3 regions of the Vibrio splendidus genome follow, and region 2 is predicted to be linked to each of the others. Evidence: riboswitches for the same ligand, from Rfam matches in the RefSeq annotation. Region 2 holds a riboswitch; each other region holds the start of a gene.
What was found. Region 2 has a riboswitch for thiamine pyrophosphate ahead of thiB (thiamine ABC transporter substrate binding subunit). Riboswitches for the same ligand answer to the same signal wherever they lie in the genome.

Region 1: another riboswitch for thiamine pyrophosphate. It lies ahead of thiD (bifunctional hydroxymethylpyrimidine kinase/phosphomethylpyrimidine kinase); the one in region 2 lies ahead of thiB (thiamine ABC transporter substrate binding subunit).
Region 3: another riboswitch for thiamine pyrophosphate. It lies ahead of thiC (phosphomethylpyrimidine synthase ThiC); the one in region 2 lies ahead of thiB (thiamine ABC transporter substrate binding subunit).

What each region holds. Positions count from the first base shown of each region.
Region 1 covers NZ_AP025509.1:978,520-984,949, reverse strand. The annotation lists gene OCU90_RS21615 (YdcF family protein) at 1-396, shown strand, start outside; gene OCU90_RS21610 (DUF2999 family protein) at 527-778, shown strand; gene OCU90_RS21605 (DUF4382 domain-containing protein) at 1,201-2,226, shown strand; gene OCU90_RS21600 (helix-turn-helix domain-containing protein) at 2,400-3,140, shown strand; gene OCU90_RS21595 (DMT family transporter) at 3,214-4,131, shown strand; TPP riboswitch at 4,230-4,341, shown strand; gene thiD (bifunctional hydroxymethylpyrimidine kinase/phosphomethylpyrimidine kinase) at 4,438-5,331, shown strand; gene OCU90_RS21585 (ABC transporter ATP-binding protein) at 5,321-6,079, shown strand; gene OCU90_RS21580 (ABC transporter permease) at 6,072-6,430, shown strand, end outside.
Region 2 covers NZ_AP025508.1:3,472,330-3,478,759, forward strand. The annotation lists gene pmbA (metalloprotease PmbA) at 1-608, opposite strand, end outside; gene yjgA (ribosome biogenesis factor YjgA) at 727-1,251, shown strand; gene thiQ (thiamine ABC transporter ATP-binding protein) at 1,360-2,064, opposite strand; gene thiP (thiamine/thiamine pyrophosphate ABC transporter permease ThiP) at 2,064-3,677, opposite strand; gene thiB (thiamine ABC transporter substrate binding subunit) at 3,802-4,794, opposite strand; TPP riboswitch at 4,848-4,967, opposite strand; gene OCU90_RS15545 (flavin prenyltransferase UbiX) at 5,011-5,634, opposite strand; gene mpl (UDP-N-acetylmuramate:L-alanyl-gamma-D-glutamyl-meso-diaminopimelate ligase) at 5,673-6,430, opposite strand, start outside.
Region 3 covers NZ_AP025508.1:3,803,856-3,810,285, forward strand. The annotation lists gene OCU90_RS17110 (thiamine phosphate synthase) at 1-1,252, opposite strand, end outside; gene thiC (phosphomethylpyrimidine synthase ThiC) at 1,252-3,201, opposite strand; TPP riboswitch at 3,331-3,429, opposite strand; gene crcB (fluoride efflux transporter CrcB) at 3,492-3,875, opposite strand; gene OCU90_RS17125 (multicopper oxidase family protein) at 3,976-5,358, opposite strand; tRNA gene OCU90_RS17130 (tRNA-Trp) at 5,836-5,912, opposite strand; tRNA gene OCU90_RS17135 (tRNA-Asp) at 5,973-6,049, opposite strand; rRNA gene rrf (5S ribosomal RNA) at 6,117-6,232, opposite strand; rRNA gene OCU90_RS17145 (23S ribosomal RNA) at 6,328-6,430, opposite strand, start outside.

The DNA.
Region 1 (6,430 bases), on a different replicon from region 2:
GGCGGCGTGCCTAAGAACCATAAGACAGAAGGCAAGTTAATGGCGGATTGGCTTATCTCAAAAGGGGTAAGCAAAGACCGCATCATTGAAGAGAACTACGCGACCAGCACGGTAGGCAACGCCTTGTTCAGTAGCTATGCGCTTGCTCGTCATGATATTAAACATGCGACCATTATCAGCTCGGCAAGCCATGTTCGTCGTGGTCAAACTCTGTTTGAGATCGCGAGCTGGCAAACTGGCCCTCAGGGCATTACCTTCGATACGGTTTCTTACCCAGACAAGCCGCTAGAAGATCTTAAGAAAGCGAGCAGTGGTGAGCTATTAGGTATCTACCGTGATGCTCTAAGAACTTATGGCATGTGGAGCTACCGTTCTTACCCATTAGAGTCTCGCTAAGCCCAAGCATTATTTGCGTTTGGGAAAAGTGCGGTTCGCGTTAAACCAAAGCGTCACTTGTTAGTACAATCGAGAACAGCTAGATGGTATGCTGTGCTCCTACTTAATTTAGTGTTTCAAAGGCAAAAAAATGAACCCGATTTTAGCAATGTTGAAAGAGAACAATATTAGCGACGAGCAGATCAGTGAGCTATTCAAAACGCTGACAGAGAACCCTCTTGCAGCAATGGCGACAATCAGCCAACTTGGTTTACCACAAGATAAGCTTCAAATGCTGATGGGTCAGGTGATGCAAAACCCTGCGCTAATCAAAGAAGCAGTTGAAGAGCTTGGCCTAGATTTTTCTAAGGTTGAAGCGGCTAAAGAGCAACTTCAAAAATAAGTGAATTTGAATGAGCTAATATCGAATTAGCGTTATCCACATTCAATAAAAAGGTCGTTTAAGTTCAGCAATAGGCTGTCTTAACGGCCTTTTTTGATCTTGGGGGCGATTTTTGACTTTGATTTGAGTGCTTTCAATCATCCTCTCCGACCCTATACATACCGACCATTCCAACACAATTGACAGCAACCTTGCCAAATATGTGCGACTACTGACAATTTACTTACTAGACTTAATTAACCTATGTGCGACCTGAGATGTGCACCTTGATGAACAGAGTTTTTGGATGAAGACAGCCCTAAATAATAGGGCTAGCCGATTTGGGCCATAAACGCGGTTTGTCTATGAGTCACATTAAGGAAAAGAATAAGAGGGCAACAAACTAAGCCCTTTATCGAGCAGTGATTTATAGGAAATGAGTTATGAAGTATTTAAAGGAAACCGCTTTAGCGAGCCTTGTGCTGGCTGGGCTTGTTGGTTGTGGCGGTGATTCAGGTTCATCAAGCAGCACGACACCAATTACTTTGAGCGTGAGTGATGCGCCCATTGATGATGTTAAAGACGTAACTGTGACATTCAGTAAGGTCGCTTTGCTTCCTCAAGGGGGAGGTTCACCACTGATTTATGATGTGTATAAAACGGACGAAAACGGCGATTACGTTGATGAAAATGGCGATCCATTGCCAGATGGTGAGGATCCGATTCCATTAAGTGTGAATTTGCTGGATTACCAAGGCAGCGATGCGCTTCCTTTGATTGAAAATGAGGTGGTGCCCGTAGGTAGCTATCAAATGTGTGTGTTTGCGAATGATGGCGATCATCCAACAGATCCATCTTATGTTGTAAAAGATGACAATACGGTTCAGGAGCTATCCGTCAAAGGCGAACGTTCATGCCCCCAATCTGTTGGTAAAGAAGACAATGCTGGCGTGGTTTTCATTAATAAGAAATTTGATATTAATCAGCAAAGCAATAATTTCGTATTAGAGTTTGATCTTCGACGAGGCTTAAAAAACAGTTCGACCTTCCCTGATTACACAATTCAAAGCACATCGGTGAGCCTAATAAATACGGCCAAAACAGGTAATATTGAAGGTACTGTTGCACTTCAAACTTATAAAAACTGTCTGACAGATAATGGTGGGACAGTACAAGCTATCTATCTATATGAAGGTGACATCGCTAAAGCTGACATGGCTCCGATTGGCGGCAGTGATGAAGTGAAACCGATCACTTCAGCATCAGTGACAATGAATCAAGCACAGACCAACTATGAGTTTTCTCTGGGCTTCATTGATCCAGGTATTTATTCATTGGGTTATACCTGTACTGCGCAACACGACAGTGATGAAGACAATGCAGCACCATTAGCCGCTGGGTTCGAAATATACGAAGCTCAAAACGGCGTGCAAGTAACTGTTGGTCAAGACAGCCAAGTGTCATTCTAACTTTGATGTGAATAACGATTTTTAATAAAAACGGCCTCTCATTTGGAGGCCGTTTTTGATCATGTCACCTAGCTAGCATGAATTTGATGAGCATTGAGTGTGACTCTAGGGAAGTGATGATGTAACTTTGTATCTCTTACTTTAACCTAGCGAAATGTACTCCGGCGTTGATTATGAAATCTAGCTTAAGCATTCGATCTTATACCAAGCAATTTAATACCCATGCTCATGATGACCATCACCAATTGGTATTGCCGATCCAAGGCAGTATCAATATCGAGATGGTGGGGTATGTCGGCAAGGTGGCCGTGGGCGAATGTGTGGTGATTCCAGTAACCACCGCGCATGCGTTTAAGGCGGATGAAGCCGCGCGGTTTATTGTCGCGGATATGGCAGAGTTACCGCAGCATTTGTTAGAGCATGAGCTCTCGGTTTTCACGATAACACCACCTTTAATGAGCTTCTTGCTGTTTGTTGAGAAGCAACTGGAGTATCAGGTCGACAGTGGCATTGAGTCATCTATTTTGGATGTGTTTTCACTGCTGCTAGAGCAACAAGAAGTGAGCAAAAGTATCGACCCTCGTATTCGCGCGGTACAAAGGCTGATAGCGGATAATTACGCCCAACCTCTCTCTATTCTACAACTTGCAGAAACGGCCTGTTTGAGTCTCACTCAATTCAAAAAACGCTTCAAAGAGTGCTTGGGTATCAGTGCGCTTAAATACATCACTCGATATCGTATGGAGAAAGCTCAAGCCTTGTTAACTCATACCGATCTACCCGTTCAATTGATTGCTGAAAATGTGGGCTATAGTGACGTGTCTGCTTTCAGTCGTCGCTTCTCTCAGCACTTTGGCATGTCTCCAAGGGCGTTTCTAGGTTCGATGAAAGAGAGTCTTTCAAAACAACAATAGCGTCCTTTCGGCAAACTAAACTTTATCAATCTTCACTATTATCTATTTCAGAACTGAAAATTGGGTAATAGAAATGAATCTTGCCATCAATCGCGTTAACGAATTCCAAACGGGCACTTTGGCCATCTTGTTTGCTTCTATTTTATGGGGCACGACAGGCACCGCCGCAAGTTTTGCACCTGATCTCAGCCCATTAGCGATTGGTGCTTTCTCTATGGGCGTCGGTGGCCTAATGCAAGCGGGATTGGCGTATCGAAAAATCCTATTCGCTTTCGATAAACTTTTGCAGAACAAGAGGCTGTTGGCAGTGAGCGCTTTGGCTTTGGCGGTCTATCCTTTAGCTTTCTATTCTTCAATGAAATTATCAGGCGTGGCGATTGGTACCGTGGTTTCGATTGCAACCGCGCCTTTCTTTTCGGCATTGTTAGAGTGTCTGATTAGCAAAAAGAATAATATCAACAAACGTTGGCTCACTAGCTTTGCGATTGGTGTGGTGGGTATTGGGTTGTTGGTGTTTTCAGAAGCTTCATCGGCGAATGAGTCAGGTGATGATCTCAAGCTGTTGGGTATTGCTTTAGGTTTGCTCGCTGGGTTGTGTTACGCCATTTATTCTTGGGCGACAAAAGCACTGATCGATAAAGGGATTAAGTCGCAAGCGGCGATGGGCAGTATTTTTGGCCTCGGCGCGATGCTGTTGCTGCCAACACTCTGGTTTACGGGTGAGAACCTGTTTTCCTCGCAGATTAACGTATTAGTCATCAGTTATCTGACACTAATTCCACAATGCGTGGGCTATATCGCGTTCAGTTTTGGTTTACGCCACGTGACCGCGAGCAGTGCCAACCTGCTGACCCTGTTTGAACCAGTAGTTGCAGCGGTGCTTGCCGTCTGCGTTGTCGGTGAGCTGATTCCTTTTACAGGCTGGCTAGGTATGTCTCTGATTGTGCTGTGCTTGTTGATACAGTCGAAGCCATCTAAAGGAACGCTATAAGTATTTGTTTTGTTGTGCCTAATTGAAATTTATTCATGCGTAATTCTTATAATTGAATAAAATCAGTATCTCAGTTGTGAGAGTGCTGTTACTATCGCTATCAATAGTCGGGGGGCATATACCTTATTTGGTGTTTGCTGAGATCGTTAATCGAGACCCGTTGAACCTGATTCAGTTAACACTGGCGTAGGGAACTATAAGCACTCGATCTACGTCTGCACCCATGAAAACTTTCATGAGCCTAATGCGACTTCTCCTTCGATCAGTGTTCGTTCTCCTACGTCTTGTAAGATAGTAGGAGCGACAATGACACACAGTTCTATTTCAAAAGATTTAACGCCAAAAGCCTCAGTTTCACAGCACTCTGCAGAAGACACGATTCGCACGAATACTCCGATTGTTTTAACTATCGCGGGTTCTGACAGTGGCGGTGGTGCAGGTATCCAAGCTGATATTAAAGCTATGTCTGCTACAGGTAGTTTCGCTTGTTCGGTAATTACCGCTATCACTTCCCAGAACACGCAAGGCGTTTCCGCCATTTTTCCTATTCCACTCGACCATGTCGCTAGCCAGTTAGATGCGGTTTTTACTGATCTGAATATCGTGGCAGTAAAAGTCGGCATGTTGGCTGATTCGCAAATCATCAAAGTCGTCGCGGACAAAATTAATCAGTACCAACCTAAGCATCTTGTGATTGACCCTGTAATGGTCGCGACAAGTGGCGATCTTCTCTTAGAAAACTCTGCCATTACAACGCTGAAACAAGAACTGATTCCACTGGCAGACATCATTACTCCTAACTTGCCAGAAGGTGCGGCGCTAACAGGCAAGCCGGTACCTGAAAGCGAAGCTGAAATGCAGGGCATGATTGAAGATTTACGCGCACTAGGTGCTAAAGCCGTTCTTCTCAAAGGCGGTCATTTAGAGAAAGATGAAAACAGTAACGATCTACTGATTCTCCCGACGACGTCTGCCTTGATTAGCGCGAAGCGTTTCCCGACTAAAAACACCCACGGCACGGGCTGTACGCTTTCATCTGCCATTGCTTCTTTCTTGGCTCAGGGCAACACGCTGGCAGAAGCTGTTGACCTAGGCAAACAATACATTTCTCGCGCGATTGCTCATGCTGATGAGTTGCAAGTTGGTCAAGGTCATGGCCCGGTAAATCACTTCTTCGCTGGACACGGTAATGTCCGTTAATACGGTTGGCGTTCAACTCAGCAACGCGACGTTACGTTACCGAGACAGCGAGTACGCGACCTTGTCTGGGTTGTCGCTTAGCTTAAACGCAGGTAAGTGGACAGTATTGCTGGGTCGAAGTGGTTGCGGAAAAACCACGGTATTGCGTTATCTGGCAGGCTTGCTGGACGACAAGGTGGAGTGGCAGGGCACATTGGCAACGTCCGATGAATTGCCTTTAACGGACCGCATCGCTTACATGGCACAGCAAGATTTGTTACTGCCATGGCTATCGGTTATCGACAATGTATGCCTGAGTCATCGCTTTCAAAATCCAGTTTCTGATAAAGAACAGCAAACCAACCAAGCACTAGAGTTGTTAGCTGCGGTTGGTTTGGCTAATCACGCGTCTACTATGCCGGATCAATTGTCTGGTGGTATGCGCCAGCGTGTTGCTTTGGCTCGAACCTTAATGCAAGACAAGCCTGTGGTGCTGATGGACGAGCCTTTCTCTGCGCTGGATGCGGTAACAAGACACAAGCTTCAAAGCTTAGCGTGTGAACTACTAAAAGGTAAAACCGTTGTGTTGATCACTCATGATCCACAAGAAGCGGTGCGTTTGGCGGACAATTTGTATGTGTTGCAAGGCACACCCGCGAATGCTCAGTCATTGTCTGTGCCTAACACAGCGACACCAAGAGTGTTAGATGGTGAATGTGCTGAGTTACAACAAGCGATCTTAGATCAGTTGGAGCGTGATTATGAATGATCTAACGCGAAGCGAAACTGTGGCTCATTCAACTAACGCACAGACTACCATTACACGCCCTCGTCAGATGAATCCCGTTATGCGTTTGCTTATCAGCAGTGCTGTGATTCTCGGTTTATGGCAAATGGTGGTCGTTATCTTCGAGATGCCGAGCTTCATTCTGCCAGCGCCTGCAGAAGTCTTTATTAAACTATTCGAACGCTACGATGTATTGCTCAAACACACTTGGGTGACTGCGCAAGAGATCTTACTTGGCTTGCTACTTGGTTTGTCGATGGGGCTATTTTTCGCCCTGCAGATGTTGATGTTCGAACCACTAAAACGCTGGCTGTTACCTATCTTAATCGCTAG
Region 2 (6,430 bases):
CTGTAGTCACGTTCCATTTCACCATTAGCGCCTTGTCCAATCACACAGCAGCTCGTGCTATGGCGACTTGAGGCGTAGCTTGCTAGTAAGCCATGGCTGTTACCATAAACCTTAACACCATAATGACTGTCGTAGCTTGCACCATCACTTTGCTTGATCTTGTCGCTATAAGCTAGCGCTTGCTTCTCAGCAGCAATTGCAATCTCAGCGGCATAGTCAGGGTTTGGTTCATCAGGGTGGAAAAGATCCAAATCTGGAATTTCTTTTACCATGTATTCTTTTGCTGCAGGACCTGCAAATGGGTCTTCAGAAGTATACTGAGCGATATCAAGCGCAGCCGCGACTGTTTGAGCAATTGCCTTTTCACTCAGATCAGATGTAGATGCGCTGCCTTTTTTCTGGCCGCGGTAAACAGTAATACCTAGAGCACCATCACTATTAAATTCAACGTTTTCCACTTCACACATACGTGTTGAAACACTTAAACCCGTTGACTTAGTAATAGCGACCTCAGCTGCGTCTGCACTCACTGATGCCATATCCAACGCTTTAGCTACTGCGGCTTCTAGCTCAACTCTTTGCTGGGCGACTTGCTGTTTTACATCCATATCTATTCTAATTTTTTAGGTCAATATTACGTAGGATAACAAGAATTTCGCTTTCTCCCCAAGATTCTTGCTAAAATAGGCAATATATTCGTTTGAGATAGTGACATAGGCAGAAAAGATGGCTCGCAAAAACCAAAAAGCCCCATGGGAACCAGAAGAAGAAATCATCTGGGTAAGTAAGACAGAAATGAAAACGGACATGGATGCCCTGCAAAAGCTGGGAGAAGAGCTTGTTGAACTAAAGCCTTCTATTCTTGATAAGTTCCCTTTGTCTGAAGACCTGGCACAAGCGATTAAAGATGCACAACGCTTTAAAAATGAAGCAAAGCGCCGTCAGCTTCAATACATTGGTAAAGTAATGCGCAATGTAGATCCAGAGCCAATTCAAGCGGCTTTAGATAAAATTCGCAACAAACACTCTCAAGCAACAGTTGAACTACACAAACTAGAACAACTGCGTGACCGCGTTGTTGCAGAAGGCGATGCTGCCATTTCTGACGTTATGGAAATGTACCCTGAAGCAGACCGTCAACGTCTTCGTCAGCTAGCTCGCCAAGCTAACAAAGAGAAATCAGCGAACAAACCAGCGAAGTCTTCTCGCGAGATCTTCCAAATCTTAAAAGAGCTAAAGCAAGGCGACTAATCTTCGTCTCCCTTTGCTCAGAAAGATAATAAAAGACCTAGCACATGCTAGGTCTTTTTGTTTTCGACTGACTCTATATCAAAAGCCATCAAGACCAATACTCAGTCGTCACTCACCCGCTTTAACAAACGAGCTTAATTCTTGCTGTGGATGAGCAGCTGTCAGTACCTCTATCGAGTCTTCAACCAACACCTTACCTAGCGCCACAAAAATAAACTTATTCGCGATACTGCGTGCATCACCTAAATGGTGAGTCACCATCAATACCGTAATATTTCGTTCTGCCGCTAATCGCTTCACTAAGCTAAGCATCTCCTCGCGCAGCAAAGGATCAAGCGCAGAGAAAGGTTCATCAAGCAACCAGATATCATGAGGCTGAACAAAACAGCGGGCTAACGCGACACGCTGGCGCTGGCCACCCGATAAATGCTCAGGCAATCTATCTAAATACTCTGCAACACCTACTTGTGCGGCTGCTTGCTCAACTTTGAGCTTTTGGGTTGCGGTAAGCTTTAATCCTGGATGCAGCCCTAAACCAATATTTTCACGTACGGTGAGATGGGCAAACAAATTATGCTCTTGGAACAACATCGCCAATGGACGTTGGTGCGCTTCTTTACCAATAAGCGATTGTCCTGCCACTGAGATCTCACCCGATGTAGGCTCTATGAATCCCGCGACTAGCGCCAACAACGTTGATTTACCAGCGCCACTCGGCCCCATCAACGCGACAATGTCGCCCTGCTCAGCTTGAAAATCAAAGCGAAACAACTCTCGGTGATAGTGGTAGTCCACCTCTTTCATCACTAACATCATCGGTTCCTTAACTCTTTAGCATTGGGCTTTGAACTTCGAGTAAATAAAAATTCTATTAAGCTAAAACTGCCCACACTCAGCAGCAGTAAACTCACAGAAACCACCGCTGCAGCTTCCATCTGATAGCTGCCTAACAATTGGAATAGATACAAAGGCAGCGTTCTAAAATCTTGGCTACCAAACAAGGCAATGGCACTTAAGTCACCCATCGCCAGCATAAAGCTAATAGAGAAGGCTTGCGCCATTGGTTTACGTAGTGCGCGCCACTCCACCAGCCTAAAACGTGTGAAACCTGTCATTCCCAAGCTTGCACACACGTATTGATACTGTTGAGATAAATGCAACATAGGTTGGGCTAAGGTTTTTATCACATAAGGCAGTGCCATCAAGCTATTTACTGCAATCACAATAAAGAAAGCTAAGCTAAATACATCGGTAAATGAACGCAGTAATAAGAAGAGTCCCGTACTGATCACTAACCCTGGTGTCACTAAGATAATGGTACCAATCAGCTCGATTTTATCGGCTCTAAAGTTCTTATTCTGCAAACGCCATGCACGACTGGTCAGCAGTATCGCAATACCAATACCGACAGCAATAACACTTGCTAAGGACGCAACTTTAACGGAGGTCATTAACGCAGCCCAAAACGGTTCGCTGCTGAGCACAATCAGTGCTTGTGAGTTAATACCACTGACGATAACCATGGCTAATGGCGGCAATACCAGCATTGAGACTACTATGATCCAAAAGCTATCCCAAGCTTTTGACCACCAGCTGTCCTTAACCAAATATTTCTCTTCCGACAGCTGACTGGCTGTCACGGAGATAGGCTTAGACAAGCGCTGAATACTCACCGCTAATACACCACATAGCAGCATTTGCCATATCGCGAGCAAGGCACCAGCCTGTAGGTCAAAATCGAATTTAATCGCTTGATAAATAGCGAGTTCGATAGTGGTCGATTTCGGACCGCCACCTAGCGCCATCACGGTAGCAAAGCTAGTAAAGCACAACATGAAGACTAAGCCACACACATGAGGCAGTTGTTGTCTCAATCGCGGCCATTCTACCCATTTGAATTTATTCCAATGACTCATACCCAAATGAGCACACAGCTTATGTTGCTCGGCAGGCACGGTATCTAAAGCTTGTAAAAGTAAACGACTGGCATAGGGCAGATTAAAGAAGACATGTGCGAGTAAAATGCCATTCAATCCATAGATGGAGAATGGCAGTTCAATATCGAAGTTCGCCAGAAATTTAGCTAACCAACCACTGTTGCCATAAATAGCAAGCAAACCAAACACACCGACTAACACAGGCAGAACCAAGGTCGACGCGAACAGCCTTAACAACAGAGCCCGCCCAAAAAATTGCCTGCGACACAAAGCATGAGCAATAGGTATAGCAAAGCCAACACTCAGCACAGTTGAGAGTGTCGCTTGATAAAAACTGAATTTCGTTACATGCCAATAGTAAGGATCGGACCATACTTGGCTGATATCAAGAGAAGGGGCATTGCTAAGCAATGCCCCAACTGCTGAAACCACAAAGGCGGTAATGAGTATCGCAACCCAGATCCCGACCTTAGGTGTTTTCTTTATCATAAATTGATTTTTTACCGTAAATAGTTCGCTCAAAGTATATCGAACGAACCTTTAAATACAGAAAGTTAGAAAGCTGAATTTTAGGAAACTCATCTTTAGAAAGTTAAGCTAGAGAGCTAATCTTTTAAAAAGTAAGTGCACTCTGCCATTCACGAATCCAAGGCTTACGCTTAGCAGCGATTTCTTCAGGCGTAAAACTCAGAGCTTTCTGCGGTACTGTTAACAGATCAAACCCTTTTGGTAGCTCGATATCCGTCACTGGGTACATCCAGTTGCCCGTTGGCATCGCAGATTGGAATTCATCACTTAGGATAAACACCATAAACTCATCGGCAAGCTTTTCGTTCTTGCTGCCTTTAACTTTCGCTGCCACTTCCACTTGAGTGTAATGGCCTTCTTCAAAGCTTGCTGCTGCGTACTTAGAATCACTTTCTGCAATGATGTGGTAAGCCGGAGAAGTCGTGTAAGACAAGACTAAGTCCGACTCACCCTTTAAGAACATAGAGTAAGCTTCAGACCAACCTTTAGTCACAGTAACCGTTTTCTGAGCGAGCTTCTTCCAAGCTGCTGTCGCTTCATCACCGTATACTGACTTCATCCATAGCATCATGCCTTGACCCGGCGTTGATGTACGTGGGTCTTGGTAGATAACCTTAAGGTCATCACGCTGCTCAACCAGTTCTTTCAAGCTCTTAGGCGGGTTTGCCAACTTCTCTTTGTTGTAAACAAAAGCAAAGTAGCCAAAGTCATAGGGTACAAAAGTGCTGTCGTTCCAACCATTAGGAAGCGTTACTGATGACGTATCAACACTGTGCTTAGCTAATAAGCCCGTCGCTTTCGCTTCAGCCATCAGATTGTTATCTAAACCTAACACGATATCTGCTTTGCTGTTCCCACCTTCAAGACGCAAGCGGTTCAGAATAGACACGCCATCTTCTAGCGCGACAAAGTTCACATCGCAGCCACACTTTTCTTCAAATGCTTTTTCAACGGCAGGACGAGGGCCCCAATCCGCAGCAAAAGAATCATAGGTATAAACCGTTAGGGTATTGTCTGCAGCAAAGGCAGAAAAAGAGATGGCTGTAGTAACAGCAAGAGTTGTTAATGTGAATTTCACTGGACGCTCTCCATGGTCTGAGCGGCACAGGTTTGAGGGAGGAGAACGGTAGAAGTTATTCCTAACTCAATTCCTACGCCAGCATTATCTGGTTCAGGTTTACGGGTCCCAAGCACTTGCTTGATCTCAGCTCGCATTCATTATTTGAATGGTTTGCTCCCCGATGAGTGTTCAGAATTGTAATTCGAATTTTAACAATAAGCTATCAAGTTTGGATCAATTACGTTGATCGTAACCCCAACGTGGCACTAAACCTTGCTCAATGCCAAGATGATCCAAAATGCGCGCCACCATAAAATCGACCAGATCTTCAATCGACTTAGGTTGATGATAAAAACCCGGAGCGGCAGGCATGATCGTCACGCCCATAGTCGATAGCTTATGCATGTTCTCCAAGTGCAGCGTCGAGAATGGCGTCTCACGAACCACCAACAACAGTTGGCCTCGTTCTTTCATGACCACATCTGCAGCACGCTCAATCAGGTTATCCGATAAGCCATGAGCAATTGAAGCCAAGCTTCCCGCTGAACATGGGCAAACTACCATCTGCTTCGGCGCTGCTGAGCCAGAGGCAACCGGAGAGAACCAATCATCTTTGCCACACACCACCAGCTTTTCGGGGTCACACCCAAGGTGTTTAACCAAAGCTTGTTTCGCTGCATCGGGCCCTGCAGGTAACTTAAGTTCATGCTCGGTCGCCAACACCACTCGCGCAGCCGACGATATCAGTAAATAGACCTGATAATCCGCCGCCAAAAGGCATTCAAGTAAACGCAGGCCATAAGGCGCACCTGATGCGCCAGTGAAAGCGAGGGTTATAGCTTTATCGTGTTTTGTCATGTTCTCAATTACTTCAAAATATAAGGTCGTGGATGCCGTTAGCCTTTGAGTGCCAACGCATCCAACAATTTCTGGTGAATACCACCAAAGCCACCATTACTCATTACTAAGATTTGGTCGCCCGCTTGTGCCTCTGAGACAATTCTAGCAACGAATGCATCCATGTCATCACTTACATGTGCGGGTTGATGGCACGCATTGGCAACATCTTGTACAGACCAATCAATATTATCCGGTTGGAATAAGTAGGTAGAATCCGCCTGTTTGAGCGAATCAGCCAAGGTTTCTTTATGCACACCACGCTTCATGGTGGCAGAACGAGGCTCTAAAACAGCAATGATTTTTTTCGTATCGACCTTATTACGTAAGCCACCCAGCGTAAGTTCAATCGCTGTAGGATGATGAGCAAAATCGTCATAGACAGAAACACCTGCCACTTCGCCTTTAAACTCTAAGCGACGCTTGGTATTAATGAAAGTCGCCAGTGATTCACATCCTAAGTCGGGTGTCACACCAACATGTCTTGCCGCCGCAATCGCCATCAAGGCATTACTTACGTTATGATCGCCAACCAAATCCCAGTCTACGGTTCCAACACATTCGTCTTGGAAATAGACCTCAAATTTAGAGCCATCTTTAACCAGTTTCTTGGCATCCCAATCGCCAAGTTCGCCGCTCGATTCAGTCTCACTCCAACACCCACGAGATAGAACATCTTCAATAGCCGTATCTTGCTTCGGTGAGAAAATACGACCATTACTTGGCACAGTGCGAACCAAATGATGGAACTGTCGCT
Region 3 (6,430 bases), 330 kb from region 2:
GAGCTGGAGGTTTAGGTGCCATCAGTTTTTCGAAAAATTCGATCACCTTTTTGGGGTCTTCCGCTAATGTAATCGCACGAACAACCGCCAAACTCGACACCCCACAATCCCACACCTGCTCAGCTGTCGATTGGTCAATACCACCAATAGCAACCGTCGGATAACCGGTGAGTTGCTCTGTGTATGGGATAGTATCAATCAGCTGTTGATACAGAGATAAGCGAACTAAACCCTGAGGCTTTGATGGCATCTGTTTAGTTGTTGTTGGGAAAATGTGCCCTAGCGCAATATAGCTTGGATTGATTTGAACAATGCGTAGCAACTCGTAATAGCCATGAGTCGAGAGACCAATCTTTATACCCGCAAGGCTCAACTGTGAGAGGTTTGATTCTTCAATATCCTCTTGCCCCAAATGAACACCAAAAGCGTCATGCTTGAGTGCAAGTTGCCAGTAATCATTGATAAAAACTTGAGCGTTGTACTCACGACCAAGTTCGATAGATCGTGCGACTTGTAGTTCTAAGTCCGTTTGCTGTGGGTTCTTAATACGTAGTTGGACAGTGTTGATTCCAAGCTTGAGCAATCTTTCGATCCACTCAACATCATCAACCACAGGGTATAAACCGAGGCTACTCTTACTCAACTCAGGAAAAGAAAGTGATGTCCCTTGGTTAGCCCAACCTACGCTTATGTCCAATCGTTGATCTTCAAGAACAGGGATAGGAAAGTTTTGGTAATGTGCTGGCCATGTTCCACGTGAAACATTGGACGCTGCGCGAGCTAAAACTAGTGCGTCTTCTAATGGGAATTCCAGCGCCAACAAAGTAAGTAACCAAGCAAAGTGGCCGCGATTATCTAACTCCTGATGAGCTGTAGTGCCACTCTTGATAGCACGGCTAGCACCCAGGTGTGACCAGATATCCAGTACAGCTGAATCATCTGAAACACCGATATAAATGGTATTCGGAGTTTGTGTAAAGGCATCACAAACGTCAGCTAGCGCGACTGAATTGCTGTAATCAACAACATGGTTCAGTTCTGCTAGCTGACACACCGTCAATGAATCAAGATCATGAGCGAAGCCAATAGATAACGCCTGCTGAGAATCAACGATAGAGAAGTATTGAGTTGGGCTTACACCCAACTCAACCGCATCAGTTGCCAAGCCTTGTCGCTTAGCAACCAATAGACAGTTCTGCACCTCTCCCGTTAACTCAATATTTTGAGATGGGATTAGTATCTTCACTGTCATTATTCCTCTAATTGAGCTTCTTTTGCGGCTACTGCAGGATGATAAAGTTCAGAGCCAGTATCACGGAACTCTTGTGATTTCTGACGCATCCCTTCCAACGGGTTATCTAGCATCTTAATCTCGATAGCCTGATCCGCGGCTACTTGTTCGGTGTCTTTCGCATACTCTCGAACTTCTTGAGAAATCTTCATCGAGCAGAATTTAGGTCCACACATTGAGCAGAAGTGAGCAACCTTGCCCGACTCTTGTGGCAGAGTTTCATCATGGAAAGAACGCGCGGTTTCAGGATCTAAAGCTAGATTGAATTGGTCTTCCCAACGGAATTCAAAACGTGCCTTTGATAATGCATTATCTCGGATTTGTGCGCCCGGATGTCCTTTAGCGAGGTCCGCTGCGTGTGCTGCTAGCTTGTAAGTAATCAGGCCAGTCTTCACATCTTCTTTATTTGGTAAGCCTAGGTGCTCTTTAGGGGTGACATAACAGAGCATCGCACAGCCGTACCAACCAATCATGGCCGCGCCAATACCAGAGGTAATATGGTCGTAACCAGGGGCAATATCTGTCGTCAATGGGCCTAAAGTATAGAAAGGCGCTTCATGGCAGTGCTCTAACTGCTCGTCCATATTCTCTTTAATCAGGTGCATTGGTACATGTCCAGGGCCTTCAATGATCACCTGAACGTCATATTCCCAAGCCACTTTAGTCAACTCACCTAGAGTACGTAACTCCGAGAATTGAGCCTCATCATTAGCATCTGCAATTGAGCCCGGGCGTAAACCGTCACCTAATGACAGAGCAACATCGTACTTCGCACAGATCTCACAGATCTCACGGAAGTGGGTATAAAGGAAACTTTCTTGGTGATGAGCAAGACACCATTTCGCGATGATGGAGCCGCCACGAGAGACAATACCAGTCACACGTTTAGCGGTCATAGGAACGTAGCGAAGCAATAAGCCTGCGTGGATAGTAAAGTAATCAACACCCTGCTCTGCTTGTTCAATCAAGGTATCGCGCATCACTTCCCAGTTAAGGTCTTCGGCAACGCCATTCACTTTTTCAAGCGCTTGATACATAGGAACCGTACCAATTGGTACTGGGCTATTACGTAGGATCCATTCGCGAGTCTCGTGAATATTACGACCAGTAGAAAGGTCCATCACGGTATCGCCACCCCAGCGAGTCGACCATACTAGCTTCTCAACTTCTTCTTCAATCGAAGAGCTTACTGAAGAGTTACCGATATTAGCGTTCACCTTCACTAAGAAGTTTCGACCAATAATCATCGGTTCTGATTCTGGGTGGTTGATGTTTGAAGGGATAATAGCTCGACCTTCAGCAACCTCTTTACGCACGAACTCAGGAGTAATTTCTTTCGGCAGGTTTGCACCAAAGTTATGGCCAGGGTGTTGATGGTTAAGCTGCTCATCAGCGAACTTCTGACGTCCCATGTTCTCACGTATGGCAATGTACTCCATTTCAGGTGTGATAATACCCTGACGAGCATAGTGCAGCTGAGTAACACATTGGTTGTCTGTCGCGCGACGAATTCTAGGCAGGTTGCCGTAGCGAAGGTCGTCTAGAGTTTCATCATCTAAACGTTCTTTGGTGTAAACAGAGCTTACGTCGTCTAACAATTCCGTATCACCACGCTCTTCAATCCATTGCTCTCGCAACTTAGGAAGACCGCTATACAGGTCTATTTGATGTGTAGGGTCTGTGTAAACACCTGAGGTATCGTAAACTTGAATGGGTACATTAGGTTCGAATACAGGCTCTTTTTTGGTACCACCAACAAGGCTATCAGCGAGTGATATTTCTCGGACAGGGACTTGAATGTCCTCTCGAGATCCTTGGATGTAAGCTTTTTTTGAGTTTGGGTAGGGTTGTACGGATAAAGAATCAATGAAATTCTTCGCTTCCAGTCTTGCTTGTTTACGAGTCGACATAGCATTTTTCCTTGGCTTTTAGCCATTATTTATAGGGATAAAAATGCTTGACGGATTAGATGCTACAAGAGGGATCACGGTAAGAAATACAGTTGTGATCTGGAGATAGATCTCTAGAAGGATTCTAGTTAGATATCTACTCTTGTTCCCTTCGCAGGTATTAGCCTGATCAGGTTCAACGGATCCCGAGTTAACGGTCTCAGCCATATGGCACTCCGACAAGTTCGATCGAGTATATAAAAACGGCTTGGATAAACCAAGCCGAGTTGTTAACAAATCGTAAGAAAGTTTTAAGACTTTATCAAAAGTTGGAAGCCGATCCATGCGGCTGAAATACTGAGTACCACGTTGAGTAGCACATTGAGTCCCATCTTAAAGAAAGCGCCCTGCTGCATAAGAAGTACGTTATCCATCGAAAATGTAGAAAATGTCGTCAGTGCTCCTAGGAAACCAAGACCGATGATCTGTCTCCATGGTTCTGTCGCAACCATTTCATTCTCAAACGCAGCGATGAGCAATCCCATAATTAAAGAACCAATTACGTTAACAGTCAGCGTACCATAAGGAAAACCACGCCCTAGCATTACCACACATAACTCTGAAATCAAATAACGCGAACAAGCACCAAATGCGCCACCAATGGCAATAAAACCTAAAATAGATAACTGACCCATGAATCCTCCCAAACAATAATCCCTATATTCTAGCTTTAACGCCGATAAAAGCGAGGGTAGAAACTAAGAATGCATGCGCAAATATTAAACGTTACAGGTGTCACTTAACTTCAATGTATCCCATTAAACCCGTTTTCATGTGTTCTATAACATGACAGTGGTACATCCAGCGGCCAGGGTTATCTGCAACAAATGCAGCTTTAGCTCGGCCGTTTTTTCCAAGTAACACTGTATCGGTATGGAAAGGCTCTTCAACTTTCTTCCCATCAAGTTCCAATACAGTGAATGTATGACCGTGAATATGGATCGGGTGATGGTATTGGGTGACGTTCTTTAGATCGAATATGTAAGTCTTACCTAACTCTAAAATCGTCAACGGCTCAGGAATATTGTCTTTGCTCATCCCTTCCCATGCTCTTTTATTAGTAAGCCAAAACTTAGGCATCGATTTACCATCTTTAGAAACTGGTGATACCGCACCTTCCCACTCGAACACAAAATCGATCTCTTCAGCATTAGGAAGATCTAGATTAGGTACAGGGTTAAGAGGCAACAATGGCAATAAACGCCCTTCAGTAAGGGGGGAATCTACTACCTCGAACTCACATAAAGAGAAAGGAAAGCGGCCCTTCATTTGAAGAACATTAACTCGCTCGCCTACTTTGGGCGCTATCAGTCCAATATCCACGCGCATCCCTGGGCCGATTTTATGTTGAGTAAGTTTATATGGCGTCTTTACAGGATTACCATCAATGGCAATCACCCATGCCTCAGCCCCTTCGACAGCAATAGGATAAGTGATCGTATTATCGACATTCGCGATACGCAGTCGAGTCGTTGCGTGCTGCTTTAATTGGTACACAGGTTCATGAACACCATTGACGCTACTCCACTCTCCTGGAGTTCCCATACGAGCACTAAGTCGTGGAATCATTAAGTCTTTCCATTGACCCTGTTTATCGATGTGCCAATGCTTAAGCATCAGTGCATGCTCTTCATCAAACTGCACGGGAGTGCTTTCTTCTACGATAATTAGCCCAACCAAACCCATACCAAGTTGTTTAACGCTATTCATATGTGGGTGATACCAAAATGTGCCAGCATCTGGCGGCGTAAACTCATAAATGAATGTTTCACCTGGCATGATCGGTGGCTGACTTAAGAAGGGAACACCGTCCATTTCGATAGGAATTCTTAAGCCATGCCAATGGATAGTCGTCGGCTCTGATAGCTTATTCGTAAAACGAATTGTGACCTTTTCACCTTGTCGACATCGAATCGTTGGTGCTGGAATCTGACCATTAAAGCCTAGAATATTAGTCTCAAACCCCGTCACGAGTTCAGCGGTTGAAGGCACTGCCGTTAAGTCATAAACATACTTTCCTTGTTCATCAACCGCCCGTTTCATAGAGCAAGCAGGCAGTACAGTGAGTGCAGGTATAGCGAGAGATGATTGAATAAACTTACGACGGGAGATATCCATATTTGTTGCCTTTTAGTAATAACGACCAAAATGTAACAAAATATTGAGAATAATTCTCATAAAGAAGCGTGGTTTGTGCTGTTGATTGTTTATAAAAGAGGCTGGGATAAGTAAGCACTTACCCTTCTATGGTCAAATATCATCCAAGGCAAGAAGTGACAGCTTAAATATCCCACATATAGAAAGCCAAAAGACCTTCCTGTTCGACTAGATCTTCGAACTACTACGGAAGCGTAAAGGTTCGAATATCAACATATCCAAATTGGTAGAATTAGGTAAACCATTATAAGTCGAAGCTAATAAAAAAAGGCTCCAACATTTCTGCCGGGACGCGTAGTCTGGAGCCTTATATATGACAGGGGTGGACTGAGCTGGCACTCCGGATATTCGACCAGGCTGGCATTCCAGATCACGACATTGCTTCGTAGAAGCAATAGATGCAAAAAAGCCTCAGCATTTCTGCTGAGGCTTCGTATATGGCAGGGGTGGAGAGATTCGAACTCCCAACACGCGGATTTGGAATCCGCTGCTCTGCCAATTGGAGCTACACCCCTAAAACTTTATCTTGCTTCAGATTCGAAAAAACCTCGCACTAGGCGAGGTTATCGAATAAGTGGCGGAGTGGACGGGACTCGAACCCGCGACCCCCGGCGTGACAGGCCGGTATTCTAACCAACTGAACTACCACTCCGCAGTGGTCAACTCACTAAGTGAGCGTCCATATCTCCAGGTCGGTCAACCTAAAGATTTAATTTAAAGCCTGGCGATGTCCTACTCTCACATGGGGAAACCCCACACTACCATCGGCGCTATTGTGTTTCACTTCTGAGTTCGGCATGGAATCAGGTGGGTCCACAATGCTATGGTCGCCAAGCAAATTTTAAAATTCGGAAAGCTTATCTAAAAGTTATTTCTCTTCAAACTCATTCAAGGTCTGTCTTTGAGTCCACAAAACCCCTTGGGTGTTGTATGGTTAAGCCTCACGGGCAATTAGTACAGGTTAGCTCAATGCCTCGCAGCACTTACACACCCTGCCTATCAACGTCGTAGTCTACGACAACCCTTTAGGACA